DNA from 2 places in the Arthrobacter sp. Soc17.1.1.1 genome. Region 2 is predicted to be linked to the other one. Evidence: predicted binding sites of a transcription regulator. Region 2 holds the regulator's gene; the other holds the start of a gene.
What was found. Region 2 encodes LexA, which represses DNA repair genes until DNA is damaged. Its sites were predicted from a motif close to TCGAACANNTGTTCGA; they were not measured.
Positions count from the first base shown of each region.

Region 1 (14,422 bases), 750 kb from region 2:
ACCTCGTTCGAGGACCTCTCCGGCAAGACGACGGCGCAGTCCCTGACCAGCAACTGGTACGAGCTCGCCACGGAGAGCGGCGCGAACGTGGAGCCTGTCGAGGGCTGGGCGCAGTCCGTCACGCTCCTCGAGCAGGGCCGCGTGGACGCCACCATCAACGACGAGCTCACCTACCTCGACTACCAGAAGACCAACAACAACGAGGGCATCAAGATCGCGGCCACCACGGAGGAGCAGTCCCAGAGCGCCGTCGCGGTCCGCAAGGGCAGCACCGAGCTCGTGGACGCCATCGACACGGCCCTCGCCGAGCTGCGCGCCGACGGCACGCTCGCGGAGATCTCCGAGAAGTACTTCGGCACCGACGTCAGCGAGTGATGCCGGCGTGGAGGTACCCGACGGGCCGCGGAGGGTCTGACTGATGGACTGGGAACTGCTGCGCACCTCCTTCTGGCCCATGCTCTCCGGGGGCCTGACGGGCACCATCCCGCTCTCGCTCGCCTCGTTCGTGATCGGCCTGGCGCTGGCACTCGTCATCGCGCTCATGCGGATCAGCGGCAAGGCGGTGCTCTCCGGGATCGCCCGCTTCTACGTCTCGGTCATCCGGGGTACCCCCCTGCTGGTCCAGCTGTTCGTCATCTTCTACGGCCTGCCGTCCATCGGCCTGACCATCGATCCGTGGCCGAGCGCGATCATCGCGTTCTCGCTCAACGTCGCTGGCTATGCCGCGGAGATCCTGCGCGCCGCGATCCTCTCCGTGCCGAAGGGCCAGTGGGAGGCGGGCCACACCATCGGCATGTCCCGTGCGCTCACCCTGCGCCGCGTCATCCTGCCGCAGGCCGCCCGCGTCTCGGTGCCGCCGCTCTCCAACACCTTCATCAGCCTGGTCAAGGACACATCCCTGGCGTCGCTGATCCTCGTGACGGAGCTGTTCCGCGAGGCCCAGCAGATCGCCGCGTTCTCGCAGCAGTTCATGCTGCTCTACGTCGAGGCCGCCGCCATCTACTGGGTGTTCTGCCTCGTCCTGTCCAGCGGCCAGTCCGCACTCGAGAAGAGGTTGGACCGCTATGTCGCCCACTGAGCCCCTCCTGACCGTCACCGGCCTGCAGAAGTCGTTCGGCGACACCCGGGTGCTGAAATCCATCGACCTGCGTATCGGCAGCGGTCAGGTGGTCGCGCTCGTCGGCCCGTCCGGCTCCGGCAAGACCACGGTGCTGCGGTGCCTCAACGGCCTCGAGACGCCCGACGGCGGGACCGTCGCCTTCAGCGGCGGGCCGTCCGTGGAGTTCGGCGGCAAGGTCACCAGGAAGGAGGCGCTGTCGCTGCGGGACCGCAGCGCCATGGTCTTCCAGAACTACAACCTCTTCCCCCACATGACGGTCCTGGAGAACATCATCGAGGGTCCCGTCCGGGTGCGGAAGCGGCCCCGCAAGGACGCCGTCGCGGACGCCGAGCGGCTCCTCGGGCGGGTGGGCCTCGCCGCGAAGCGGGACGACTACCCGTTCAACCTCTCCGGCGGCCAGCAGCAGCGCGTCGGGATCGTCCGTGCGCTGGCGCTCCAGCCGGATCTGCTGCTGTTCGACGAGCCGACGTCGGCCCTCGACCCCGAACTCGTCGGGGAGGTGCTCACCGTGATCAAGGAACTCGCCGAGGAGCAGTGGACCATGGTGATCGTGACGCACGAGCTGGCGTTCGCCCGCGAGGTCGCCGACGAGGTCGTCTTCATGGACGGCGGCGTCGTCGTGGAGCACGGCCACCCCGACCAGGTGCTGCGCAATCCGCGCGAGGAACGGACGCGCAGGTTCGTCCAGCGCCTGCTCAACCCGTTCTAGGGCCCTCAGGCCACGATGCGGTCGGGGTGCGAGTAGCAGTTCAGTGTGGTGCCGCGGCTGAAGCCCACGAGCGTGAGTCCGGCGTCGTCGGCGAGGTCCGCCGCGAGCGAGGAGGGCGCGCTGACGGCCGCCAGCACGGGGATGCCGGCGAGCTGCGCCTTCTGGACGAGTTCGAAGGAGGCACGGCCCGAGACCTGCAGGACGGTCCCGCGCAGCGGCAGCATCCCCTCGCGCAGCGCCCAGCCCACCACCTTGTCGACGGCGTTGTGCCGACCCACGTCCTCCCGCAGGCACAGGAGCTCGCCCTCGGCGGTGAACAGACCCGCGGCGTGGACGCCTCCCGTGCGGTCGAACAGCTTCTGGCTCCCGCGTAGCCGGTCGGGCAGGGACGCGAGGATCCCGAGGTCCACGGGCGCGGTGTCCTCGTGCAGGTCGAACCGCGAGGACTTCCGCACCGCGTCGATGGACGCGGTGCCGCAGATGCCGCACGAGCTCGACGTGTACACGTGGCGTTCCATCGCCGTGTCCGGCAGTTCGACGCCGGGCCGGAGCTGGGCCTCCACCACGTTGAAGGTCTGCTGGCCGTTGTCGTCCACGCCCGCGCAGTACCGCAGGCTCGGCAGCTGGCCGGGCTCCCAGACCACGCCCTCCGAGACGAGGAACCCGGCCACGAGGTCGAAGTCGTCGCCCGGGGTGCGCATGGTCACGGTGAAGGCGCTCCCGCCGAGACGGATCTCGAGCGGCTCCTCCCCCGCCAGCACGTCCTCACGGCGCCCCGTCTGCGCCCCCACGCGGAACTTGGTGATGCGGCGTCGCTGGGTGACCCGGTTCATGGTGCGCTCCTTGCATCGGTCCGTGCCTCGGTCCTAGAACGAGGTTAGTCGACCCCGGGCGGTCGTCCGGTCCGCCGGCGTCGCCGCGGGGAGGTGGACAGGGGCCTCAGATCCCGGGGGCGGGCCAGGGCAGGGACAGGGCGGGGACGTCGTCGCCCGCCGCGCAGCCCTCGGGCGGGACCACCAGGACGCCGTCCGCGGCGGCGAGGCCGCGCAGCATGCCCGAGCGCTGGTGGGTGCTCGGTACCGCCCGGCCGGCCTCCAGCCGGTAGGGCACGAGGCGGCTCCTGCCGGGCAGCGGTTCGAAGGCGTCCGCGCTCGCCACCGTCCGGGGCTCGTCGAGCGCGGCTCCGCGCAGTCCGGCGAGCAGCGGTGCGGCGACGGTGAGCATGGCCATCATGGCGGCCAGCGGATTGCCGGGGAGCCCCACGAGGAAGCGTCCGTCGGGCAGGCGCGCCAGCAGGGTCGGGTGCCCGGGCCGCATGGCGATGCCGTCGATGATCATCTCCGCGCCGAGTTCCGTGAGCGCGCGGCGGATGTGGTCCGCGGAGGAGCTGCCGGTGCCGCCGGTCGTGATCAGCACGTCGCCAGAGGCGCGCGCCAGCGAGAACTCGTCGGTCGGCTCCGCGCTGATGGCCGCCACGACGTCGTCGAGATCGTCCTTCGCGCGGCCCGCGACGTCGACATGGCCGCCCAGCATCGCCACGAACCCGGGCAGCTGGGGGCCGAAGGTGTCCCGCACCTGGCCGGGGTGCGGCAGGCCGTGCTCGATCACCTCGTCGCCCGTCATGAGCAGCGACACGCGCGGTGCCCTGAGGACGGCGAGCGTGTCGTGCCCGCACACCGCGGCCAGGGCGATCTGTGCAGGGTTCAGCACGACTCCCGCGGGGATGGCCTCGGAGCCCTCCTCGGCCTCCTCCCCTGCCGGCCGTACGTGCTCGTGCAGCGAGGGCTCGTCGGGTCGTGCGGACCCGTTCCGTTCGAGCGTGCCGCCGCGGACGGCGCCGTGCTCGGTGCGGAGGATGCCGTGGGCGTTCTGCGGCACCACTCCTCCGGTGAGGATGAACGTCGCCTCGCCGGGTGCGAGCGACACCCCGCCGGAATCGGCGTGCGGTGAGGGCCTGCCCCGCAGGTGCTCCTCCGGCTCCGCGTGGCTGACCAGCGTCCAGGGCGGCTCGCCGCTGACCGCCCAGCCGTCCATCGCGGACGACGCGTAGTGCGGGATGGCCTGCAGTGCATGGACCGGTTCGGCGAGGGTCTGCCCGAGGGCGTCGGCGAGGGTGACGGTCTGGAACGGCAGGGGGCGGCCTGCGGTGTGCGCGAGCGTGCGGGCGGTCGCCCAGTCGACGCCGCGTCCTGCGGCTGCCTCGCTCATGCGGTGCCTCGCTCCGCAGCGGCCTGCGCGCAGAGGGCATCGGCCACCGCCGTCGCGGACCGCATGGCCACCTGCTCGTCGGCCTGCCCGCTGCCGACGGCGAGCCCGGCGGCGTAGCCGACCACGAACGTGGTGAGGGGTGCCGCAGGCCGGACCACGCCGTGGGCGGCCCGTCCGGCCAGACCGAGGACGGCGTCGATGTCGACGTCGGTCCCTTCGATCTCGAAGGCGGCGAGCAGCTTCTCGGTCCACTCGTGCAGCAGTTTCTCGCGGTCGTCCATGGGCCCTCCGGGTGGTGTCAGGGGACGTCGACACCCAGCGCTCGTGCGTCCTGCCAGGTGTCGACGTCGTGCGTCGTGCCCGGCGGAACCGGGATGTATCTGGTGCTCACACTAGCAAGGAGGCTTCGCATCGAGAGGTTGTCGGCGGACCCGCGGGCCAGCACGGCATCGACGGCGGCGGCGAGGTCGTCGGTGCGGTACAGCGCCGCCAGCGGCTGGTCGCGGCCGCCGTCGACCGCCACCAGCGAGGTGTCGCCGCCCTCGGCAGCCTCGGCGAGGAGGAGTGCGAGCAGCTCACCGACGCGGGGCATGTCGCAGGCCACGACGGCGCACCACGGCGCCGCGGGCCGCGTCGCGGCGCGGTCGGACGAGGCGCGGAACGCGGCGACGACGGCGGCGGCCGGCCCGGCGAAGGCAGGTTCCTCCCGGACGAACGACGCTCGGCGCGTCGCGGGGCGGTCGTCGGGCACGGGCCCCACGACGGTCAGGTGCAGGGCCGAGGCGAGAGCGGTGCAGGTGCGCTCGAGCAGGGTCTCGCCGTCGAGCACCAGGCCGGCCTTCGGGACGCCGCCGAGGCGGGTGGAACGGCCCCCGGCCAGGACGACGGCGTCGAACGGCGGCGCGCCCGGGGTCACGCGGCGTTCTCCGCGAGGAACTCGCTCCACTGCGGTGCCGGTTTCTCGAGTTCTCGGATCTGCCACTGCGGCCCGCGGGGCGGACGTGGGACCACCCTCAGCTTCCAGCCGAGGCTGCTGAGCGTCTTGTCGCCCTTGGCGTTGTTGCACGTGAGGCAGCACGCCACGAGGTTCTCCCAGGTGTCGGCGCCGCCCTTGGAGCGCGGCTGCACGTGATCGATGGTCGAGGCGGTCTTCCCGCAGTAGGCGCATAGGTGGTTGTCGCGGCGCAGGACCCCGCGTCGCGTGGCGGTCACGTCGTGCCGGTACGGGACCTTCACGTACCGGTTGAGGAGGATCACCGACGGCCGGCCCAGCACTTCCGTCGGTCCGACGACCGGATCGTCGTCCTCGGCGACGACGCTGGCCTTGCCCGTGAGCACAAGCACCAGTGCCCGGCGGAAGGTGACCACCGCCAGTGGTTCATACCCTGCATTCAGAACAAGAGTGCGCATGAACAAAGCCTCGATGCTGACCTGTTCCCGCAACCGGTTGCCATCCCGGGGTTCGGGAGACGTGCTTCGGATTGACACTGCAAGGGTAAGCAAAACACACGCAGGCGGCTAATCGTCGGCATTCCGCGGCGCGCATGTGGCGCACAGCCGGATCTGCTACCCGCTCATGCCGGGAATGCACGGGAGGACCGGCACATGGTGCCGGTCCTCCCGTGATCGTCTCCGTCGGCCGGTCAGCCGCCGACGCGGATGTACACGCCGCCCGAGCCGAGCTCGGCGGGGGCGATGACCGTGGAGTTGCCGTTGAACCCACCGTGGACGGCCTGGCCGCCGCCGATGTACACGGCGATGTGGGCCATGCCCATGCCGCCGTCGGCGTAGTAGATGAGGTCACCGGGGATGGCCTCGCCGGCGCTGACCGTGCGTCCCAGGGAGAGGTATCCTGCCGGCCAGCCGTGGAAGTTGATGCCCGCGGCGGCCAGCGAGTTGCTGGCCAGGCGGGTGCAGTCCTGGGTGACGCCCAGCTGGCCCTTGGCCGCTGCGGCGATCGTCGCGGCGACGCCCGACGACGCGGCGGGAGCCGCGGGGGCTGCCGGTGCCGGGGCCGGGGCGACCGGAGCAGCGGCTGCTGCCGGTGCGGCGACGGGTGCCGGTGCGGCGACGGGAGCTGCGGCCTGGACGGCCACGGGGACCTCGACGGCGGCGACGGGAGCCGGGGCGACGGGCGCTGCGGCCACCGGGGCCTCGACGACCGGCGCTGCGGCGACGGGCTCCTGGGGGGCGACGACGGGCTTCGCGTTGACCTTGACCGCGGTCCTGTTGAAGGAGACGACGGGCTCGGCGGGCGCGACGACGGCGGTGCGGGCCGAGGCGAGGGAGATGCTGGACGCGGCGACGTCGCGCTGGGGCTGGACGTCGGCTGCGTTGGCGGCGACGCCGCTGGAGAGGACGAGGCCCGAAGCGGCGACGATGACGGCGGCCTGGCGGCCCATCCCGGTCGCGTTCGAGGTGACTGCTCTGGCGAGCTCCGAGAAGCCGGCGGCGGACCGCGCTTCTGCTCTGTGGCGTGCGGGCATGACGGATGAAGGCATGGGGGATAACTCCGGGTGTGGGTTTCTAGCGGACGCGGACGAAGCTGGCGCCGGGCAGGTCGGACAGGGAGTGGAGGCCGGTGTTCATACCGTTCAGGCCGCCACTGATGACCTGGCCGTTGCCGACGTAGATGGCCACGTGGCCGCCGGTGATGACGAGATCACCGGGCGCAGGGCTCCCGACGACGTCGCCGAACTGGAAGAACTGGCCCGGGGCGAGATCGCCCACGGACTTGCCGACCGAGCGCAGTGCCTTCTCGACCATGGCGGTGCAGTCCTGGGCCACGCCGATCTGGGCGTACGCCGAGCCGACCAGGCCGGCAGCGACGCCGGAGGACGGGGCGGGGGCAGGAGCGGGCTGGGGAGCCGCGGGGGCCGGTGCGACGGCGGCGGGCGCTGCGGCAGGTGCCACGGGAGCCGGCGCTGCGACGGGAGCGGCGACGACAGGTGCTGCCGCCGGGGCGGGTGCGGCCGGCGCTGCGACCGGGGCGGGAGCGACGGCGACGGGTGCTGCGACCGGGGCCGGCGCGGCGGGTGCCTGCTCCTCGACGACGGGCGCAGGTGCCTCGACGACGGGTTCGGGGGCGGCGGTGACCTCGACGGCCACGCGGTCGAAGGAGACCGTGGCGGTGGCGGGGACGGTGACCTCGGCCGAGACGACCCGGCTCACGGTCAACGCCGTGGAGGAGGTTACTTCACGCTCTGCGGGGGTGGCGCCGTGGGCCGGGAGGCCGGCTGTGAGGACGAGGCCCGAGGCGGCGACGATGACGGCTGCCTGGCGGCCGACCGATCCGGCGTTCGAGGTGACTGCAGTGGACAGGTTCGTCAGCGCGCTGACGTTCCGGGCCGCACGGTGGCGGCCCAGTGAAGAGCTATTGGACACGTTGGATTGCCTCTCCCAACGCCTGCGAGGTGAGCTGTCGGATTCGGATGGGAGTCACCCGGCCACTGCGTGAAGCAGCGACTTAACCCCAAGGATTTCGGTTACGAAACCCAGAAATTGGTTCCCCCGCCTCTGCCATGCGATGGTGCGGACGGACCTCGAGCAATGGCAGAGCTAGGCGATTTGCAGGAGGGTGCCGGATCTAGAGCGAATTTGGCACGAGATGAAAGCTACAACAAAAACACCCGTTTGTCACGTTACGATCACGGAATGGTGTGTTCTTGGTGACGACGCCGACTCCAGGGACCGCCTGTGCACCGGCGTGGTGGCGCTTCGGGACCCGGCGGATCCGCCGGCCGGCGCCGCCTGACGGCGACCCCAGGCGGCGACCCCGGCGCCCTCAGGCAGCGACGGAGACGAACACGTGCGAGGCGACCTCGGGCGGCAGTTCCAGGGCGCCCTCGACCCCCGGCACACGGACGGACACGTAGTCGCCCACGGATTCGAGCGTGAGCTGCGCTCCGGGGCGGAGGCCGCCCTCGTCGAGCTGCGTGAGCAGTTCAGGATCCACCTGGATCGGCTCGGCGAGGCGCACCAGGGTGACCTGATTCCCGGGCGCATACGTGCCCATGGCGGACAGCAGGGTCACCACGCCGTCGGTGAACCGCTCGGACTCGACCCCACCGATGGCCGCGAGGCCGGGGATCGGGTTGCCGTACGGCGATTCGGAGGGCTTGCCGAGGAGTTCGTAGAGCCGCCGCTCCACCCGCTCGCTCATCACGTGCTCCCAGCGGCAGGCCTCGTCGTGGACGTAGGCCCAGTCGAGGCCGATGACATCGCTGAGCAGCCGCTCCGCCAGACGGTGCTTCCTCATGACACCCGTGGCCCTGTGGCGGCCCAGTTCGGTGAGCTCGAGGTGCCGGTCACCGGAGACGACCACCAGACCGTCACGCTCCATGCGGCCGATGGTCTGCGAGACGGTCGGGCCCGAGTGGCGGAGGCGTTCGGCGATGCGCGCGCGGAGGGCGACGATGTTCTCTTCCTCGAGTTCAAGGATGGTCCGCAGGTACATCTCGGTGGTGTCGATGAGGTCCGTCATGCGGTTCAGCTCCTTGGTGCGGTGCGGGTGCGCGGCTGGAATGCCTCACGCCGGTGAGGCAGGCCAAAGCCGCCACGGACTGCTCCGCCCCACGCCTCCCAAGGTTAACCCATGGCGCATTGGCCCCGGCAATCGGGCGGAACGCCGTCGGGGCGGCTTCCCGCGGCCGGTTAACAAATGGAGGGCCCGGGACCGCTGGGGCAGAATGAGGCCGTACCTGCCGCCCAACAGCTGGAGCATCGCATGAGTGACTCGCCCCGCATCCCCGACCACCTCCTGCCCTCGGACGGCCGTTTCGGCGCGGGCCCGTCGAAGGTCAGGAGCGGCCAGGTGGACGCCCTCGTGGCGGCGGGTCGGTCCCTGCTCGGGACCTCGCACCGGCAGGCCCCTGTCCGGGACCTCGTCGGCCGGGTGCGGTCGGGTCTCAGCACGTTCTTCGGCGCCCCCGACGGGTACGAGGTGGTCCTCGGCGTCGGCGGATCCACCGCATTCTGGGACGTCGCCACGTTCGGGCTCGTCGAGCGGAAGGCGCAGCACCTGTCCTTCGGCGAGTTCGGCTCGAAGTTCGCCTCCGCGACCGGCAGGGCGCCGTTCCTGGACGCGTCCTCCGTCATCACGTCGGAACCCGGCACGCGGCCGGACCCTGTCGCGGAGGCCGGCGTGGACACCTACGCCTGGCCGCAGAACGAGACGTCCACCGGTGTCGCCGCTCCGGTCCGGAGGATCGACGGCGCCGACGACGGTGCACTCGTGGTCGTCGACGCCACGTCGGCCGCCGGCGGCCTCGACGTGGACGTGGCGCAGGCCGATGTCTACTACTTCGCGCCGCAGAAGAACTTCGCGTCCGACGGCGGCCTGTGGCTGGGACTCTTCTCCCCCGCCGCACTCGAACGCGCCGCGCGGATCGATGCCGGCGACCGTTGGATCCCGGATTTCCTGAACCTCCAGACCGCCATCGACAACTCGCGCCTGAACCAGACCTACAACACGCCGTCGCTGTCCACGCTCGTGACGCTCGACGCGCAGGTGCAGTGGCTCAACGCGCAGGGCGGGCTGCCCTTCGCGGCCGCACGGACGGCGGATTCGGCGGGGCGCCTGTACCGCTGGGCCGAGGCGTCCGCCGTCGCCCGCCCGTATGTCGTCCGTCCCGAAGACCGCTCGAACGTGATCGTGACCGTGGATTTCGACGACGCCGTGGATGCAGCACGCATCGCCGCGATCCTCCGGGCCAACGGGATCGTCGACGTGGAGCCCTATCGCAAGCTGGGCCGCAACCAGCTCAGGGTCGCCACGTTCGTGGCGATCGAGCCCGACGACGTCTCGGCCCTGATCGCCTGCATCGATCACGTCGTCGAGAACCTCCTCTAGGGCCGGTCGTCCACAGGCCCGCGCTCTGTGGACACCATCGCATGACTGCTCCTCCACATCCACGTCCTGCCCTGCGGAATAGAACACGCGTTCCATAAAATGGAGCCATGGCCGTCGCACCGACCGGACCACTGAGGCGAGCGGGCAGTTCGCTGGATTCGGCGCGCACCGCCCTTGCCGACTGTGCGCGTGCCCTGGGCCGACGGCACCACGTCCTGTCCAGGACCGAGGCCCGCGACCTCGTCGTCGAGGTCGAGCACGTGTCCAGGATCGTCGATCACCTGCAGATCCTCGTCGCCGGCGTTGCTGCGGACCATCATCTGGAGGCGGACGAACACCCGGATGCCGGCCTCGCGTCCGCACCGGTTCGAACTCGGATTGCGGCGCCTGCGCCCGGCGTGGAACAGCCGTCGACACCCGTGCGGGAGGGGGCCGGCACCGGGTACAGGGACTGCGCGGAGTTCCTGCGGGCCGTGCTGGGCATCGGCCGGGCGGAGGCGAGACGCCGGCTGGCCCTGGCTGCGGTCGTACTGCCCGGCCTGTCGGCCACGGGAGCGACCGTCCCTGCGCCGCTCGGAGTGCTCGGAGACGCGTCCAGGGCATGCCTGATCAGTGGGCGGGCGGCCACCGTCATCGCGCAGGCCATCGAGCGGGTGCACTCCTTCGCGACACCGGATCAGCTCGCATCCATGGAGCACCACCTCACACGTCAGGGCATCGAGTCCGACGAGGACGTCCTGCGGGTGCTGGCGCGGCGCTGGGAATCAGTGCTCGACCAGGACGGGCAGGAGCCCACCGAGAAGATCCTGCGTGCCCGGCAGGGTGTCTTCCTCAGGGGCCGTCGCCACGGCCTGCACGTCCTCGAGATCGGCGCGACCGATGAGCAGTTCGAGCACCTCGCCACCGTGATGAACTCTGCAGGCAATCCCCGCGGGACCGGCAGCAGCGGGAAGCCTGCGAACACCCCGGCCGCCGGCGACGGCGGTCCCCCGACACCCACAGCCGGGGTCGGCGCTGCCCCCACGAGGGCGCAGAACCTGCTGGACGGCCTTGTAGCGGCCTGCAGGATCGCCCTGTCCGCCCCAGGCCTCCCGGCAACCGGAGGGCACCGTCCGCAGGTCATGGTGACGATCGCCTACCAGGACCTCGTCGGCATGACCGAGCAGGCCGGCTCCACTGTGTTCTCGGTACAGGCCAGTGCCCGGACCATCAGGAGACTCGCCTGCGACGCCGGCCTCATCCCGGTGGTCCTGGGAGGACGCGGCCAGGTGCTGGATCTCGGCCGGGCACAGCGGCTCTTTCCTCCCCACCTCCGCCGTGCACTGGTCGCACGTGACGGGGGCTGCGCCTTCCCCGACTGCTCGATCCCCGCCGGCTGGTGCGAGGCCCATCATCTGACACCCTGGTCCCGTGGCGGATCGACCAGCATCGACAACGGTGTCCTGCTGTGCTCGCACCACCATCACACCGTCCATCGGGGCGCCTGGGACGTCCAGTCACGGGCCGGCATCCCGTGGTTCACTCCGCTCACCGGCGGGGGACGCGCCGTCGGACCGCGGCGGAACCTGTTCTGGCGGGCAGGCCAGGCCATCGATGCGGACGTCGGGCGGCGGGACATGCTGTCCGTTCCGGGCTAGCCGAACCAGCCGGACCGGCAGGTCCTGGTGATCGCCGTCGGTGACGCATCATGGGCCGGGCGTGACGTGCAGTCCCCGAACCCTACGGAGTACTGTCGCCCGCTCCGGCCTCGTGGTCGAGACGCAGGCGGCGCGGTGCGGACCGGTCGTAGCGCAGCCGCACCTCGTGATAGCGCCACGCCCAGAAGATCCCTGCCGCTGCCGCGATCAACCCCGAGGCAGCGGCGACCCCGAGGCTCCACCGCGGACCGAAGGCGTCGGAGACCCAGCCGACCACCGGCGCACCCAGCGGTGTCCCACCGAGGAAGATGGCGAAGTAGAGGGCCATGACGCGGCCGCGCATCACGGGATCCGTGGTGGTCTGCACGTAGGCGTTGGCACTCGTCATCAGCGTCAGCGCGAACAGGCCCACCGGCACGAGCGCCAGCCCGAACAGCCAGAGGGTCGGCGCAAGGGCAGCAAGGATGCACGCGAGACCGAAGGCGGCCGACGCCCCGAAGACGAAGCGCAGGCGCGGGCGGTCCCGCCGCGCGGACAGCAGCGCCCCGGCGACCGATCCGATGGCCATCACGGAGGAGAGGACGCCGAAGACCCCGGCGTCCTGCCCGAACTCCGTGCGCGCCATGGAGGCGATGAAGACGGCGAAGTTCAGGCCGAACGTACCGACGATGAAGATCGCGAGCAGCACCATCATGAGGTCGGGCCGGTGCCGTACGTAGGCGAACCCGGCCCGGATCCTGCCCTTGCCCGGCGCCTGCCGCGGTTGCCTGTTCAGCTCGGAACTGCGCATCGCGAGGAGCACGTAGACCATCGCGCCGAAGGTCAGGGCGTTGATCAGGAACACCCACCCGGGGCCGACCCCGGCGGTCAGGAGGCCCGCGATCGCCGGACCGATCAGGCGTGCGCCGTTGAAGGAGGCGCTGTTGAGGGCCACCGCGTTGGGCAGGTACTCGTCACGCACGAGCTCGGACACGAAGGCCTGCCGCGCCGGGGCGTCGAAGGCCGAGACGATACCGAGCGCCAGGGCGAAGGCATAGACGTGCCAGAGGACGGCGACGTCGAGCAGGACCATCAGGCCGAGCCCCACACCGAGGAGCGCCATGCCCACCTGTGTGACGGCGAGCAGACGCCGCCGGTCGACACTGTCCGCGATGAGGCCCGCCCAGGGGGCGATGACGAGCTGTGGACCCAGCTGCAGGGCCATGACGATACCGAGCGCCGAGGCGTTCTGCGGCGTCAGGATGTCGTAGACCAGCCAGTCCTGGGCCGTCCGCTGCATCCAGGTGCCGATGTTGGAGATCAGGGCCCCGACGAACCAGAGCCGATAGTTGTGGATGCCGAGCGATCGGAAGGTACTCACGTCCCCCACCTTCCGCTACGGAGCCACGACGCGGTCACCCGGCGTCGGGGACTTCCGCGGCGTCGGCGCCCAGCCCTGTCCCGGCCGCAGCGGACGACGCCTCGTCGTCCTGGGCCTGCGCCGCGCCGTCGGCCGGCACCGGCCCGTCCGTCTGGGAGTCCTCGGGACGCACACGCTCGGACCACGGCAGCCACTCGGGCGCGATGAGCGACGCTGCGGAGGGCAGGAGACCCACCTCGCACACCGTCACGTCCTTGCTGCGCGCCACACGGGCGACACTCGCGTACCAGTGCCATCCCCCATAGCCCGGCACGAACGCCTCGAACCGGTGCGTGACGAGACGTTCGCCCTCGACGACCGCGGACACGTGGCGGCCCACCTGCTCCTCGGGAGCGACCTCGAGGATGCCGAGGCGGGCACGGTCCACGGCGGACTCGAGCACGACGTCGGACTTGGGGATGCGACGCGATGCCCGGGGCTTGCGCGGCGCCTCGACCGGAGCGGTCGTCGACACCTCGGCCGGCGTCCCGGCATCGGTGGACGCAGCGGCGCCGGCAGTCTCAAGGTTGCTCGAGGTCATGATCGAAGCCTACGCGTCGAGGTCGTCGGCGACGGCGCGCAGCACGGCCGCGACCTTCGAGGCATGCGCCTTCTCGGGGTAGCGGCCCTTGCGGAGGCCGTTGGACACCCCGTCGAGGAGCTTGATGAGGTCCTCGGTGATGACGGCCATGTCATCGGCGCTCTTGCGCGTGGCCTTGACCACCGACGGGGCCTGCTCGAGGATGCGTGCGGAGAGCGCCTGGGGTCCGCGCCGTCCGTCGGCCACCCCGAACTCGAGCTTCGTCCCGACCTTCACCTCGCTCACCCCGGCGGGCAGCGCCGAGGCGTGCAGGAACACCTCCTTGCCGTCGTCGGTGGACAGGAACCCGAAGCCCTTGTCCGCGTCGAACCACTTCACTTTGCCGATGGGCACGTCGTCTACCTCTTCTTAGCTGTACCGGGCGGCGAGCGCCTGCGGTCCTGGCCCCGATCCGTGAGCGCTCGGGTGTCCCGATGCCCGGGCGCACTGCCGCTCGGTCCGGCCGGGGAAGTCTGTACCCCCTAGGATATAGCGTCCCCCGGGGCCACCGCCGCCGTGGTTCTTGTAGTCTGGGACGGCTATGATCCCCGACGAACCGGCACCGGCCCACTCCCCCGACCCCCGGCACGGCACCGGCGACACACAGGACGGGAGATCCCGCGGCCGGTCCGTCGTGCTGATCCTCGCGGTCGCCTTCGCCGCGGTCGGACTCGTCTCGCTCGCGGCGATCCTCGCCACCGCCTTCCTCCAGGGGACGGTGTGGCCCGGTTTCGTGCTCGCCACCTACTTCTGCCTGCCGATCGCCTTCCTCCTGATGGCGGCGCTCGTCGTTTGGTCGGCTGTCTCCCGCCGCAGATCCTGACCGCATCCACAGCCGCATCCGCTCCGGCGAGCGCGAGCCGAGGCGCACGATCGACCGGGCCGGTGTCGGAGGTGGCAGGTACGCTTGAAGGAATG
Region 1 is NZ_JBAJII010000001.1:568,697-583,118, reverse strand. Features, by position in the region: gene V6S67_RS02755 (amino acid ABC transporter substrate-binding protein) at 1-375, shown strand, start outside; gene V6S67_RS02750 (amino acid ABC transporter permease) at 419-1,078, shown strand; gene V6S67_RS02745 (amino acid ABC transporter ATP-binding protein) at 1,065-1,829, shown strand; gene fdhD (formate dehydrogenase accessory sulfurtransferase FdhD) at 1,835-2,662, opposite strand; gene V6S67_RS02735 (molybdopterin molybdotransferase MoeA) at 2,769-4,037, opposite strand; gene V6S67_RS02730 (DUF6457 domain-containing protein) at 4,034-4,318, opposite strand; gene mobA (molybdenum cofactor guanylyltransferase) at 4,336-4,953, opposite strand; gene V6S67_RS02720 (HNH endonuclease) at 4,950-5,447, opposite strand; gene V6S67_RS02715 (NlpC/P60 family protein) at 5,681-6,538, opposite strand; gene V6S67_RS02710 (NlpC/P60 family protein) at 6,564-7,421, opposite strand; cyclic di-AMP (ydaO/yuaA leader) riboswitch at 7,427-7,579, opposite strand; gene V6S67_RS02705 (metal-dependent transcriptional regulator) at 7,822-8,520, opposite strand; gene serC (phosphoserine transaminase) at 8,764-9,888, shown strand; gene V6S67_RS02695 (HNH endonuclease signature motif containing protein) at 9,996-11,525, shown strand; gene V6S67_RS02690 (MFS transporter) at 11,608-12,885, opposite strand; gene V6S67_RS02685 (DUF3027 domain-containing protein) at 12,920-13,465, opposite strand; gene V6S67_RS02680 (cold-shock protein) at 13,475-13,858, opposite strand; gene V6S67_RS02675 (hypothetical protein) at 14,046-14,327, shown strand; gene V6S67_RS02670 (helicase-associated domain-containing protein) at 14,420-14,422, shown strand, end outside.
Region 1: V6S67_RS02695 (HNH endonuclease signature motif containing protein) is a predicted target of LexA. The motif match lies at 9,968-9,983, and genes of this name have one in related genera.

Region 2 (14,422 bases):
TCATGCGTCTCGGAGACGAGACCCGTGCCCCCATCGAAACCATCTCCACGAGCTCCATCGCCCTGGACGTCGCCCTCGGCATCGGTGGACTGCCGCGCGGCAGGGTCGTCGAGATCTACGGCCCGGAATCCTCCGGCAAGACCACCGTCGCGCTCCACGCCGTCGCCAGCGCCCAGCGCAACGGCGGCATCGCGGCCTTCATCGACGCAGAGCACGCGCTCGACCCCGAGTACGCGAAGAAGCTCGGCGTGGACACCGACGCACTCCTCGTCTCGCAGCCGGACACCGGCGAGCAGGCGCTGGAGATCATGGACATGCTGATCGGCTCGGGATCGATCGACATCATCGTCATCGACTCCGTCGCAGCCCTCGTCCCGCGCGCCGAGATCGAGGGCGAGATGGGTGACAGCCACGTGGGTCTGCAGGCCCGCCTGATGAGCCAGGCGCTCCGGAAGATCACCGGGCGTCTGAGCCAGACCAAGACCACCGCCATCTTCATCAACCAGCTGCGCGAGAAGATCGGTGTCTTCTTCGGGAGCCCCGAGACCACCACGGGCGGCAAGGCGCTGAAGTTCTACGCGTCGGTCCGTATCGATGTGCGGCGCATCGAGACCCTGAAGGAAGGCGTGAACCCGGTGGGTAACCGGACCCGCGCGAAGATCGTCAAGAACAAGATGGCCCCGCCGTTCAAGCAGGCCGAGTTCGACATCCTCTACGGTCACGGCATCTCCCGCGAGGGCGGCCTGATCGACGTGGGCGTCGAGAACAACCTGGTCAAGAAGTCCGGCGCCTGGTTCACCTACGACGGTGACCAGCTGGGCCAGGGCAAGGAGAACGCCCGGAAGTTCCTCAAGGACAACCCTGACCTCGCGGACGAGCTCGAGCAGAAGATCAGGGTCAAGCTGGGCATCGGGGTGCAGCCCGCGGCCGATGAGGCCGAGGCTCCCAAGCTCAAGGCCGTCAGCGGCGAGTAGGCCCGGTGCCGTCCGATACCGGAGCGGACCCGGTCGAGTGGGGGGCCTCGTCCGGGCTGTTCGGTGCGGACGGCTCCGATCCTGCCGCTGATCCTCCCGATGCCGCGGAACCCCGGCGCCCGTCGTTCGGGCGCCGGGGTTCCTCGCTATCCTCCTCGTCCTCCTCGTCCTCCTTCGGGCGCCGGGGTTCCGCCCTGTCCTCCTCGTCGTCCTCCTCGTCCTTCGGGAGTCGACGTTCAGGCGGGGGGCAGCGGAAGACCCGTTCGGGTGGCCGGCCCAGCGGCTCCCGCCGTGAACCGTCGGACGACCCGTTCGGACCGGTCGTCGGCTCGTCCGCCGATGCCCCGCCGGTGGAGTACGCGCCGGAGGCCCCGGGTGACGACACGGCGCCGGTCGATACCGGGCACGGCTCGGAGAGCCCGGAAAGCTCGGACGGCCGCCGGTCGGGTGGCCGCTCGGGCGGCCGGCCGTCCCGGGGCGGCCGCACCGGGGCCGGGAGGCCCGACGCGCCGGTCGCCGAGAAGAGTGACGAGGAGTGGACGTCGGAAGCCAGGTCCGTCCTGCTGCGCCAGCTGGCCCTCGGCGCCAGGAGCCGCCACCAGCTCGACCAGAAGCTCGCCGAGCGGTCCGTCCCGCCCGCCGTCGCCGCCTCCCTCCTCGACCGGTTCGAGGAGGTGCAGCTGATCGACGATGCCGAGTTCGCCCGGATGTGGGTACGGACGCGGACCGCCGCGAAGGCGCTCTCCCGCTCCTCCCTGCGCCGGGAACTCGCCGAGAAGGGTATCGACGGGGAGCTGGCCGAGGACGCCCTGCTGCAGCTCTCCGACGAGGACGAACACGAGCAGGCGCGCGACGTGGTCCGCCGCAGGCTCCGCCGGAACGCCGACCTGTCGGACCGCGCCGTCCGGGAGAAGGAGGTGCGGCGCCTCGTCGGGATCCTCGCACGCAAGGGCTACAGCCCGGGGACCGCCTTCTCCCTCGTCAAGGGCGTCCTCGCCGAGGCGGACAGCGACTGACCCGCGATTGTGGACGTCCGCGCCGCCCGCCGTACGCTGGATGACGTGAGCATCACAGTCCCGGGTCCAGCCAGCGCGACCACCAGTGAGACCGGCGGCACCCCCTCCGTCCCCGACCGGCGCACCTACGAGGTACGCACCTTCGGCTGCCAGATGAACGTGCACGACTCCGAGCGCATCTCCGGCCTGCTCGAGGACTCCGGCCTCGTCCGGGTGCAGCAGGGTCAGGCGGACGTTGTCGTCTTCAACACCTGCGCCGTGCGCGAGAACGCCGACAACAAGCTGTACGGCAATCTCGGCATCCTCAAGGCCGTGAAGGAGGCCCGCCCCGACCTGCAGATCGCCGTCGGTGGCTGCCTCGCCCAGAAGGACCGCGAGACCATCCTCCGCCGGGCGCCCTGGGTGGACGCCGTCTTCGGCACCCATAACATCGGCGCGCTGCCCGCCCTGCTGCAGCGCGCCCGGCACAACCAGGACGCCCAGCTCGAGATCCTCGAGTCCCTCGACGTCTTCCCGTCCACGCTGCCCACCAGGCGCGAATCGGTCTACGCCGGCTGGGTGTCCATCTCCGTCGGCTGCAATAACACCTGTACCTTCTGCATCGTCCCGTCCCTGCGGGGCAAGGAGCGCGACCGGCGGCCGGGGGAGATCCTCGCGGAGATCGAGGCCCTCGTGGCCGACGGCGCCGTCGAGGTCACGCTGCTCGGTCAGAACGTCAACTCCTACGGTGTCGAGTTCGGGGACCGCGGGGCCTTCGCGAAGCTGCTGCGCGCCTGCGGGTCCATCGAGGGACTCGAACGCGTCCGCTTCACGAGCCCCCACCCCGCAGCCTTCACCGACGACGTCATCGATGCCATGGCCGAGACGCCGAACGTGATGCCGCAGCTGCACATGCCCCTGCAGTCCGGGTCGGACACCGTGCTGAAGGCGATGCGGCGGTCCTACCGGTCCGCACGCTTCCTCGGCATCCTCGACCGTGTCCGCGACCGGATGCCGCACGCTGCCATCTCCACGGACATCATCGTCGGGTTCCCCGGCGAGACGGAGGAGGACTTCCAGGCGACCCTCGACGTCGTCGAGCAGTCACGCTTCGCCACCGCCTTCACGTTCCAGTACTCCAAGCGCCCGGGCACCCCGGCGGCCGATCTCGCCGACCAGCTGCCGAAGGCCGTGGTGCAGGAACGCTTCGAGCGGCTCACCGCCCTGCAGGACCGCATCGCCCGCGAGGAGAACGCGCGCCAGGTCGGCGCGACCGTGGAGGTGCTCGTCACCGACCAGCAGGGCCGGAAGGGCTCCGAGACCCACCGGCTCACCGGCCGTGCACGCGATCAGCGCCTCGTGCACTTCTCCGTCCCGGCAGGCGCCGAGGCCCCCCGTCCGGGTGACTTCGTGACGCTTCCCGTCACCGAGGCCGCCTCGTTCCACCTGCTCTCCGATCCGTCGCCCGCGCAGTACTCGCTCCGCCGGTCGCGCGCCGGCGACGCCTGGGACCGGAGCCAGGCAGACTCGTGCGGGGTCCCCGCGGCATCGGACGGCGCCCCCCGCGCGGTCTCCCTCGGGATGCCGTCCCTGCCCGTCCGCGCGAGCGCCCCTTGACCCTTCCGGTCGGCCGCCCGGCCGTCCTCCCGGTCGTCGCGGTGGTCGGTCCGACGGGCTCGGGGAAGTCCGACCTGGGCGTCGCCCTGGCGCAGCGCCTCGGCGGCGAGGTGGTGAATGCCGACGCCCTCCAGTTCTACCGGGGGATGGACATCGGCACGGCGAAGCTGCCCCGCGAGGAGCGTCACGGCGTCGAGCACCACCTGCTGGACGTCCTCGACGTCACCGAGGAGGCCAGCGTCGCCGCCTACCAGGAGGACGCCCGCCGGATCATCGACGGTATCCGCGAGCGCGGCAGGGTCCCCGTCCTGGTCGGCGGGTCGGGCCTCTACGTGCGGGCCGCCCTCGATCGCCTGGAGTTCCCTCCCACCGACGCGGGGGTCCGCGCGCGGCTCGAGGCGGACCTCGCCGCAGGAGGCAGCGCGGCATTGCGGGCGCGTCTGCGCGCCGTCGATCCCCTCTCGGCCGATCGGATCGACGACGACCGCCGCCTCGTGCGGGCGCTCGAGGTGCACGAGCTCAGCGGGCGACCCTTCAGCGCCTTCATGCCGCGGCGCGAGTACCACCGGCCGGCGGTGCAGATCGGCCTCGCGGTCGACCGGGAGGTGCTGCGGGCGCGCCTGGCCGAGCGGGTCCATGGGATGGTGCGGGCAGGTCTCGCCGACGAGGTCCGACGGCTCGCCGCGGCGGGCCTCCGCGACGGGAGGACGGCGTCGCGCGCCCTGGGGTACGGGCAGTTCCTCCGGGTCCTCGACGGGACCCTGACGGAAGCGGAGGCCGTGGAGGACACCATCGCCGCGACCCGCCGCTTCGCCCGCCGCCAGCTCACCTGGTTCCGCGGCGACCCGCGCGTCGCCTGGCTCGACTGGCAGGCGCCGGACCTGGCGGAGGCAGCCACCGCGCTCGTCGCCCGCGCCGCGGCACCTATCCTAGAAGGGTGACTGACTTCCCCGGCGAGACGCCCACGCACCCCGCACCGCAGCCCTCGGGGCTCCCCTTCACGAAGGGCCACGGGACGGGCAACGACTTCATCCTGACGCTCGACCCCGACGGCGACGCACCGGTCCACCCGGCATTCGTCGCCGCCGCGTGCGACCGCCACCGGGGGATCGGCGCCGACGGCTACATCCGGGCCGTCCGCTCCGCCGCGCTGCCCGAGGGACGCGCCCTGCTGCAGACGGAACCGCGCGCCGAGTGGTTCATGGACTACCGCAACGGCGACGGGTCGGTGTCGGAGATGTGTGGCAACGGGGTCAGGGTCTTCGCGCACTTCCTCCTCGCGAAGGGTGTCGCCGAGCTCCCCGCGGGCGGCGAACTGGCCATCGGCACCCGTGCGGGCGTGAAGCGCGTGACGCGGTCCGGGGACGGCTACGCCGTGGACATGGGGCCCTGGGAGTTCATCTTCCCGGACGCGGCCGTGGCGCGCGGCATGGACTCCCTCGTCTCCATCGGAGGGCTCGACGTCGACCGGCCCGCCCTGTCCATCAGCATGGGCAATCCCCATACCGTCGTCGCGCTGGCCGAACAGGCGGAGCTGGACCGGACGGAGCTGCACCGCCCTCCCGCCGTCCAGCCCGTGCCGCCGGAGGGCACCAACGTCGAACTCGTCGTCCCGGCGGATCCGCTCGTGGGGGCCGACGGCGTCGGACGCCTCACCATGCGCGTGCACGAGCGGGGCGTCGGCGAGACGCAGTCCTGCGGTACGGGCGCCTGCGCCGCCGCGGCCGGCACCCGGTTCTGGGCGGGCGAGGGCGCCCCGGCCCAGTGGCTCGTGTCCGTGCCCGGGGGAGTCGTCGGCGTGACCTTCTTCGCCGGTCCCGACAGCCGTGAGCACGTGCAGCTCAGCGGACCCGCCGTCCTCGTGGCCGACGGCGTGCTGCTGCCCGCAGGCTGAGCCCGCGGCACGACAGGCCGCCGGCCGACCTCACGCGGGCCGCCGCACCTCCAGGATGCGGAACGACTTCGACGTCTCCGCACGGCGCACCGCGAAGCCCGGGGGCAGCTCCTCGGCCAGCCACCGCTGCAGGGAGTCGGCGCCCAGGTTCTTCTGCACCACGAGCCAGGCGCTCCCGCCCGGGGCGAGGCGCGGCAGCCAGCGCAGCAGCAGGGCGTGCAGTTCCTGCTTCCCGATGCGGATCGGCGGGTTGGACCAGATGGTGTCGAACTCGAGGCCCGGGTCCACGGCGTCGGGCGTGGTGGCCGTGACATTGCCGAGCCCCAGCCGCCGGGCGTTCTCCGTGGTCAGCGCGATGCACCGCTCGTTGACGTCGACGGCCAGGACCTCGGCGTGGGGTGCCCTCAGGGCCAGGGTGAGGGCGATCGGGCCCCAGCCGCAGCCCACGTCGAGCAGGCGCCGCCCCTCGGGATCGGGGACGGTGTCCAGGAGGATCGCGGTGCCCTTGTCCACGCCGTCCGGACTGAAGAGGCCCGACGACGTCACGAGGTCCCGTCGCTCGCCCGCCAGGACGACCGAAAGGGGCCTCCGCGTGTCCGGTCCTGCCGGCCGGGCGCTGAAATAGTGCTGCGGCTCCTGCTGTGAATCCATGGGGGAAAGCCTAGTGGCACGCACACGGCGACCCCCACCCGGCTCCGCGTCCCTGCCGTCGTCCACACCTGGTCACCGGTCGGGCGCCTCAACGGTTTCGCCGGGGGAGAATCCGATGGAACGCCCCGGAGGACAGCCGTAGAATCGACAGACAGCCACCTAGGGAGAACATGACCGAGAACCACGGACATTCCACCGGAGCCGACATGGGCCCCGAGGAGATCCAAGCCGTCATCGACCGCATCCTGGCAAGCGACGAAGCTGCCGCGGCGAAGGCGAAGAAGGGGACGAAACCGGGGGCCACCAGCGCACCCGCCGAGACCAACTGGCGCTCGCGCGCCCTCGCCCTGTCGGGCGACGACGAACGGTCGGACGCCGACGGGGACCAGCAGGACCTGGCCGAACGCCGAGCCCTCCGCCGCGTCGCGGGGCTCTCGACCGAACTCGAGGACGTCACCGAGGTCGAGTACCGGCAGCTGAGGCTCGAGCGCGTCGTCCTCGCCGGTCTGTGGAGCGAGGGGACCGCGCAGGACGCCGAGAACTCGCTGCAGGAACTCGCGGCCCTCGCCGAGACGGCGGGCTCCGAGGTGCTCGACGGCATCGTGCAGCGCCGGCTGAAGCCGGACCCCGGCACCTTCCTCGGCTCCGGCAAGGCACAGGAGCTCAAGGGCATCGTGCAGGCGACCGGTGCCGATACCGTCATCGTCGACAGCGAGCTCTCGCCGTCCCAGCGACGCGGCCTCGAGGACATCGTCAAGGTCAAGGTCATCGACCGCACCGCATTGATCCTCGACATCTTCGCCCAGCACGCCAAGAGCCGCGAGGGCAAGGCCCAGGTGGAGCTCGCGCAGCTCGAGTACCTGCTGCCGCGCCTCCGGGGCTGGGGCGAGTCGATGTCCCGCCAGGCCGGTGGGCAGGTCGGCAGCGCGAGCGCCGGCATGGGCTCGCGTGGACCCGGTGAGACGAAGATCGAACTCGACCGCCGGAAGATCCGCACCCGCATGGCGAAGCTGCGCCGCGAGATCGCCGCCATGAAGCCCGCGCGCGAGACGAAGCGGTCCAACCGGCGGCGCAACCAGGTGCCCTCCGTCGCGATCGCCGGGTACACCAACGCCGGGAAGTCGTCCCTGCTGAACCGCCTCACCGACGCGGGCGTGCTCGTGCAGAACGCGCTGTTCGCGACCCTCGATCCCACGGTGCGCAGGGCGGAGACCCCCGACGGCATCGGGTACACGCTCGCCGACACCGTGGGCTTCGTCCGCTCGCTGCCGACCCAGCTGGTCGAGGCGTTCCGCTCGACCCTCGAGGAGGTGGCCGACTCCGACCTGATCCTCCACGTGGTCGACGCCTCGCACCCGGACCCGGAGGGGCAGATCGCGGCCGTCCGTGCCGTGCTCACCGAGATCGACGCCCGCAAGGTGCCCGAGATCATCGTGTTCAACAAGGCGGATGCCGCCGACCCGTTCGTCATCGAGCGGCTGCGGCAGCGCGAGCCGCGCTCCGTCGTCGTGTCCGCCCGCACGGGTGCCGGGATCACCGAGCTCCGGCAGCTCATCAGCACGAACATCCCCCGCCCCGGGGTCAAGATGGACCTGCTGGTGCCCTACGAGCAGGGACAGGTCCTCAGCCGGCTGCACGAGGAGGACGTCGAGATCCTCGGCCTCGAGCACGTCGACGAGGGGACACGCCTCGAGGTCATGGTCCGCGAGGGCCTGGCCGCCGATCTGGAGCCGTATCTGCAGCATGAGTGACAGCACGCCGTCCGGCGCCGCCGTCGTGGCGCCGGACCCGGCGCGCCACACCGCCGAGGCCCGGCAGGCACTCGAGCTGCTCGACGCCGCCGTAGGGGCCATGGGCGGTGAGATGCGCGCCGGCCAGCACGAGATGGTGCGGCAGGTCAGCGAGGCCATCCGCTCCGGCGACCACCTGCTCGTGCAGGCCGGCACCGGCACGGGCAAGTCGCTCGCCTATCTCGTCCCGCTCATCGCGCACGCCATGGACAGCGACCGCCCGTCGGTCGTGTCCACGGCGACGCTCGCCCTGCAGGCGCAGATCGTGGGCCGGGACCTGCCGCGCCTGCTCGACGCGGTGCGGCCCGCCCTCGCGCGTCCCGTCGACGTCGCGCTGCTCAAGGGCCGCTCGAACTACGTCTGCCTCCACAAGACCGGCGGTGGCTTCCCCGAGGAGGACGCCCCGGATGCCCTCTTCAGTCTCGGGGAGGACGCCACCCCGCACCCCGCCCCCGCGCCGGGCGGCGGCGGTCCCTCCTCCGCCCTCGGCCGTGAGGTGGTGAGGCTCCGTGAGTGGGCGGACAAGACCTCCACCGGTGACCGCGACGACCTCGTGCCCGGCGTGAGCGACCGCGCGTGGCGCCAGGTGTCCGTGTCCAGCATGGAGTGCGTCGGTGCCGCCCGCTGTCCCATGGCGCAGGAGTGCTTCAGCGAGAAGGCGCGCGCAGCGGCCGCGGACGCCGACATCATCATCACCAACCACGCCATGCTCGCCATCAGTGCGTTCGAAGGCCTCGCCGTGCTGCCCGAGTACGACGTCGTCGTGATCGACGAAGCCCACGAGCTGCACGACCGCGTCACCGGGGCGGTGTCCGGGCAGCTGTCCGCCTCGATGGTCGGCGCGGCCGCCACGGCGCTGCGCCGCCACGCCTCGATCGGCACCAGCGGACTCGACACCGCGGCGTCCGCCTTCGAGGCGGCGTCGGAACTCGTCCCCTCCGGGCTCCTGCCCGGCGGCCTGCCGGAGGACCTCGAGCAGTCGCTGGAGCAGGTCCGCGACGCGGCACGGGCCGCGCTGTCCGACACGAAGACCGACGGCAAGTCCGAGGCCGACGCCGACGGCGGCCGGCAGGTGGCCCGCTCGCGCGCCACCCTGGTCTTCGACCTCGCGGAGCGGATCCTCGCGGCCTCTACCGCCGGCGAGGTGGTGTGGGCGTCCCGCCCCAGCACGTTCACGCCCGGCTCCGGCTATGCCCAGCCGGACGAGACCGCGCCGGCCACGCTCAACGTCGCGCCGCTGTCCGTCGCGGCACGCCTGCGGGAGGGACTGTTCGAGGACCACACCGTGATCCTCACCTCCGCGACGCTCGCCATCGGCTCCGAGTTCGGCCCCGTCGCCGGGTCGCTGGGACTCAGCGGACCGGGTGCGCCGGCGTGGACCGGCGTCGACGTCGGCAGCCCGTTCGACTACCCGCGGCAGGGCGTGCTGTACGTGGCGAAGGACCTGCCGAAACCGGAACGGGGAACCTCCGCTGCGCAGCTCGAGGAGCTGCTGGCGCTCCTGAAGGCCTCCCGCGGGGGTGCGCTCGGGCTGTTCTCCTCACGGCGCGCCGCCGAGGAGGCGGCCGAGGCGCTGCGGCCGCAGGTCGACTTCGAGATCCTCTGCCAGGGCGAGTCCTCGCTCAGCGGCCTCGTGGACAGGTTCGCGGCCGAACCGGACACCTGCCTGTTCGGCACGATGTCCCTGTGGCAGGGTGTCGACGTGCCCGGCGCCTCCTGCCGCCTCGTGGTGATCGACCGCATCCCGTTCCCGCGGCCCGACGACCCCCTGATGACCGCGCGCACGCGGGCGGTCGCACGGAACGGCGGCAACGGCTTCATGAGCGTCTCGGCCACCCACGCAGCGGTGCGGCTCGCGCAGGGGGCGGGGCGGCTCATCCGTTCGGCGGGGGACCGGGGCGTCGTCGCCGTGCTCGACAGCCGCCTCGCCACGGCCCGCTACGGCGGCTTCCTCCGCGCAGCGCTGCCGCCGTTCTGGGCGACGACCGACAGGGCCACTGTCACCGGGATCCTCGAACGGCTCTCCGCCCGCTGACACGCCTGCCCCGCGGTACGCGGAGGGCGCCGCAGTCGGGGACTGCGGCGCCCTCCGCGCACCGGTGGAAGCGGGCTGCTAGAGCGCGCGCATCACCGAGACGACCTTGCCCATGATGCTGGCGTGGTCGCCGAGGATGGGCTCGTAGCGCGTGTTCTGGGGCAGGAGCCAGGTGTGGCCGTCGCGCTGGCGGAACGTCTTCACGGTGGCTTCGTCGTCGAGCAGCGCCGCGACGATGTCGCCGTTCTGGGCGCTCTGCTGCTTGCGGACCACTACCCAGTCGCCGTCGCAGATCGCGGCGTCGACCATCGAGTCCCCGGAGACCCGCAGCATGAAGAGCTCGCCGTGGCCCACGAGCTGCCGGGGGAGGGGCATGACGTCCTCCACCACCTGGTCCGCGAGGATGGGCCCGCCCGCTGCGATGCGGCCCACGAGCGGCACCAGCGCCGTGTCCACCGCGACGCGGTGCTCGGCGGAGGTCTTCCGCTCCGCCGATCCGTCCGCGCCGGCCGGCGCTTCCGGCGGCAGCGTGAGCGGGAGCAGGACCTCCATGGCCCGGGGGCGCTTGGGGTCGCGCCGGAGATAGCCGAGCCGCTCCAGCTGCGACAGCTGGTGCGTCACGCTCGAGAGGCTCGCGAGGCCCACCGTGTCGCCGATCTCGCGCATCGACGGCGGGTACCCCTTGTCCGCGATCGAACGCTGGATGGTCTCGAGGATCGTCAGCTGGCGCGCCGTCAGCCCCTTGGACACCGAACGGCCGCGGGGACGGCCGCGACCGGCCGAGATGGGCACGGCGTCCGCCGGCACCGTGTTCGAATCCGGCCGGTCCGTCCGTGTTGGTTCCGCCACTGTTGCGCCTTTCGCCCTGGACTGGAGATCCCGTTGTGCCCGCCTGCCGCCCCCCGCCTGCGCGGGAAACGGTTCTGTCAGTGGCGGGTGATTGCCTGAGGTATGTCGACGCCGTTCCTGCCGCTCCGTAGCAGCCGGTGACGTCGATGCCCTGCCCTGTTCACGCTAGGGCAGACGGTGGGGCTTTTCAAACATATGTTCGAGCGAGTCTCGACAACGGTCGTCCCTCAGTGCTAGAAATAGGCTCAGATAAATTAGAACACGCGTTCGAAACAGGAGTCCAGCCCTGATCGGCTATTCGAAGGGAAAGAGGCTAGGCAATGGCTGAAGCACCCGCACTGCACGGCAGCACGGCGCTATGGGCGCCGACCCCCACCCGCGGCGGGGGACGCCTGCGTCTCGTCCGCCCCACGGCATCGGAGTTCCCCGCGTCGATCCGTCCGCGTGTCCCCCGACCGTCCCGCAGGACGACGACGTCCACCACCTCCTCCACCTCGAACTCTCCCTACGCCTTCCTCCAGCCCCGTCCCTCCACGCAGCCCGACGGCTCAGTACAGCCCCGTACCTCCACGCAGCGGAGTGCGGAGCGCCCCCTGACCCTGACGCGGCGCGGCCGGTTCGTCCTGGTCGGCCTGCCGATCGCGCTGGGAGTGGCGGCCCTCATCCTGCTCGGCGCCTTCCTCACCTCGCAGGCGCAGGCCGGCGAGTCGCTGCCCGCGCCGTCGTCGACGGTCGAGGTGAGTGTCGCTGCGGGGGAGTCCCTCTGGGACCTCGCCGTCCGGTACGCACCGGAGCGCGATCCCCGTGACGTCGTCGCGGAGATGGTCGAACTCAACGACCTGCGCGGCTCCGTCGTGCAGGCCGGGCAGACCGTCGCGATCCCCGCGGACGGCTAGGCATGCAGCACACTGCGGCGGTGATCGTCGCCGGCCTGCTCCGTTCGCCGCTGCAGCCCGCATCGCTTAAACTCGTGAGGTGCCCTCATCCGTCGACGCCCTCGCAAACCTCCCGCTGCGTGACGACCTCGTGGGGCTGCACCCCTACGGTGCACCCCAGCTGGACGTCCCGATCCTCCTGAACGTCAACGAGAACACCCACGGCGTCCCCGACGACGTGCATGCAGCCATCGTGGCGGCCGTCGCCCGGGCCACGCAGGGGCTGAACCGGTACCCGGACCGTGAATTCACCGAACTGCGGAAGAACCTCGCCGACTACCTCGGCCACGGTCTCACCCCCGACCAGCTCTGGGCGGCCAACGGCTCCAATGAGGTCCTGCAGCAGGTCCTCCAGGCCTTCGGCGGACCGGGGCGGACCGCGATCGGTTTCCCTCCCACCTATTCCATGTACCCGCTGCTGGCCAGCGGCACGGGCACCCGCTACGTCACGGCGGAGCGCGGGGCCGCCTACGCCATGACCCCCGAGGCCACCGCCCGGGCGGTCCGCGGGTCCGGCGCCAACATCGTCTTCCTGTGCTCGCCGAACAACCCCACCGGCACCGCCCTGGGACTCGACGTCATCGAGGCCGCCTACGACGCCGGCGAGGCCGCCCGCGCCATCATCATCGTCGACGAGGCGTACGGGGAGTTCGCCCAGCAGGGCACGCTGAGCGCGCTCACGCTCCTGCCCGGGCGCCCGCGGCTGCTCGTGTCCCGCACCATGAGCAAGGCCTTCGCCCTGGCCGGAGCCCGGATCGGCTACCTCGCGGCCGCGCCCGAGGTCACCGATGCCCTGCGGCTGGTGCGCCTGCCGTACCACCTGTCCGCCATCACGCAGGCTGCGGCGAACGCCGCGCTCACGCACGCCGACACGCTGCTGTCCAACGTCGAGGCGATCAAGGTGCAGCGGGACCGCATCGTGAGGGAGCTGGAGCGGCTCGGACTGTCTCCGGCACCGTCGGATGCGAACTTCGTGTTCTTCTCCGGTCTCGAGGATCCGCACCGCGTCTGGGAGGGACTGCTGGAGGCCGGAGTCCTCATCCGCGACGTCGGCATCCCGGGGTCCCTGCGGGTCACGGCGGGAACAGAACACGAGACCACCGTGTTCCTCTCGGCGTTGACGAAGCTGCTGTAGTCCGCTCCGGCCCTCTCTGGCCCGCGGGCGCAGGTCGCGCACGCGAGTCTCCTAGACTTGGGGGTGGTCCTGCACCGTGCATCGCCCCCACCCACCGCCGAACCCCGATCAGTGCCGGATGCCCGGCAGCGCACAGAAGGAATGCCATGACAGTTGATGCCGCCCGCGGCCGCACGGCCCGGATCGAACGCGTCACGAGCGAGTCCAGCGTCGTCGTCGAGCTCGACCTCGACGGCACCGGGGTGTCCTCGATCGACACCACGGTGCCCTTCTACGACCACATGCTCACCGCGCTGTCGAAGCACTCGCTGATCGACCTCGCCATCACGTCCTCCGGGGACACGCACATCGACGTCCACCACACCGTCGAGGACACCGCGATCGCCATCGGCGAGGCCCTGCGCATCGCCCTCGGCACGAAGGCCGGCATCCGCCGCTTCGGTGAGGCGACCGTCCCGCTGGACGAAGCCCTCGCGAACGCCGTGGTCGACATCTCGGGACGCCCGTACCTCGTGCACGGCGGGGAACCGGCGGGTCAGGAGTACCACCTCATCGGCGGCCACTTCACGGGATCGCTCACCCGGCACGTGCTGGAGGCCATCGCGCTGCACGCGCAGATCTGCCTGCACGTCACCGTCCTCGGCGGCCGCGACCCGCACCACATCGTCGAGGCCCAGTTCAAGGCCCTCGCCCGGGCTCTCCGCGCCGCCGTGGAACCCGATCCCCGGGTCGAGGGCATCCCCTCCACGAAGGGAGCGCTGTGAGCCCCCGTACCGTCACTGTGCTCGACTACGGCTCCGGCAACGTCCGCTCCGTGGTCCGCGCCCTCGAACACGTGGGAGCCGAGGTCGTCCTCAGCGCCAAGCCCGACGACGTCCTCACCGCCGACGGCCTGCTCGTTCCGGGCGTCGGCGCGTTCGCCGCCGTCATGAAGGGACTCAAGGACGTCGACGCGCTGCGCATGATCGGCCGCCGCGTCGCCGGCGGCCGCCCGGTCCTCGGGATCTGCGTCGGGCTCCAGGTGCTCTTCGACGAGGGCGTGGAACACGGCGTGCGCACGCCGGGCATGGGCGAATGGCCCGGTACGGTCGAGCGGCTGAAGGCCGACGTCGTCCCGCACATGGGCTGGAACACCGTCCAGGCCCCCGCGGACACCGTCCTGTTCGACGGCATCGGGGACGAGCGCTTCTACTTCGTGCACTCCTACGGCGTCCAGGACTGGTCCTTCGACGTCACCCAGCCCGCCATGAAGCCTCCGCAGGTCACCTGGTCCCACCACGGCGGGCCCTTCATCGCCGCGGTCGAGAACGGCCCGCTCAGCGCCACGCAGTTCCACCCCGAGAAGTCGGGCGACGCCGGAGCGCAGCTGCTGCGGAACTGGATCGAGGGCCTGCGGTGAACCGATGCTGAGCCTGGTGCTCATGGGAGCCGCCGGGCTCCTCATCGGCGGCGCCTACTCCCTGCGCAGCCAGGACTTCCCGCGCTGGGTGTGGATCGCCTTCCTCGCGCTGGCGGGCCTCTCGCTCGTCGCCGCCTACCTCTTCACC
Region 2 is NZ_JBAJII010000001.1:1,322,962-1,337,383, forward strand. Features, by position in the region: gene recA (recombinase RecA) at 1-974, shown strand, start outside; gene V6S67_RS06010 (regulatory protein RecX) at 980-1,990, shown strand; gene miaB (tRNA (N6-isopentenyl adenosine(37)-C2)-methylthiotransferase MiaB) at 2,036-3,586, shown strand; gene miaA (tRNA (adenosine(37)-N6)-dimethylallyltransferase MiaA) at 3,583-4,527, shown strand; gene dapF (diaminopimelate epimerase) at 4,524-5,480, shown strand; gene V6S67_RS06030 (class I SAM-dependent methyltransferase) at 5,511-6,131, opposite strand; gene hflX (GTPase HflX) at 6,302-7,882, shown strand; gene V6S67_RS06040 (ATP-dependent DNA helicase) at 7,875-9,956, shown strand; gene lexA (transcriptional repressor LexA) at 10,035-10,748, opposite strand; gene V6S67_RS06050 (LysM peptidoglycan-binding domain-containing protein) at 11,126-11,701, shown strand; gene V6S67_RS06055 (histidinol-phosphate transaminase) at 11,781-12,875, shown strand; gene hisB (imidazoleglycerol-phosphate dehydratase HisB) at 13,022-13,639, shown strand; gene hisH (imidazole glycerol phosphate synthase subunit HisH) at 13,636-14,274, shown strand; gene V6S67_RS06070 (hypothetical protein) at 14,279-14,422, shown strand, end outside.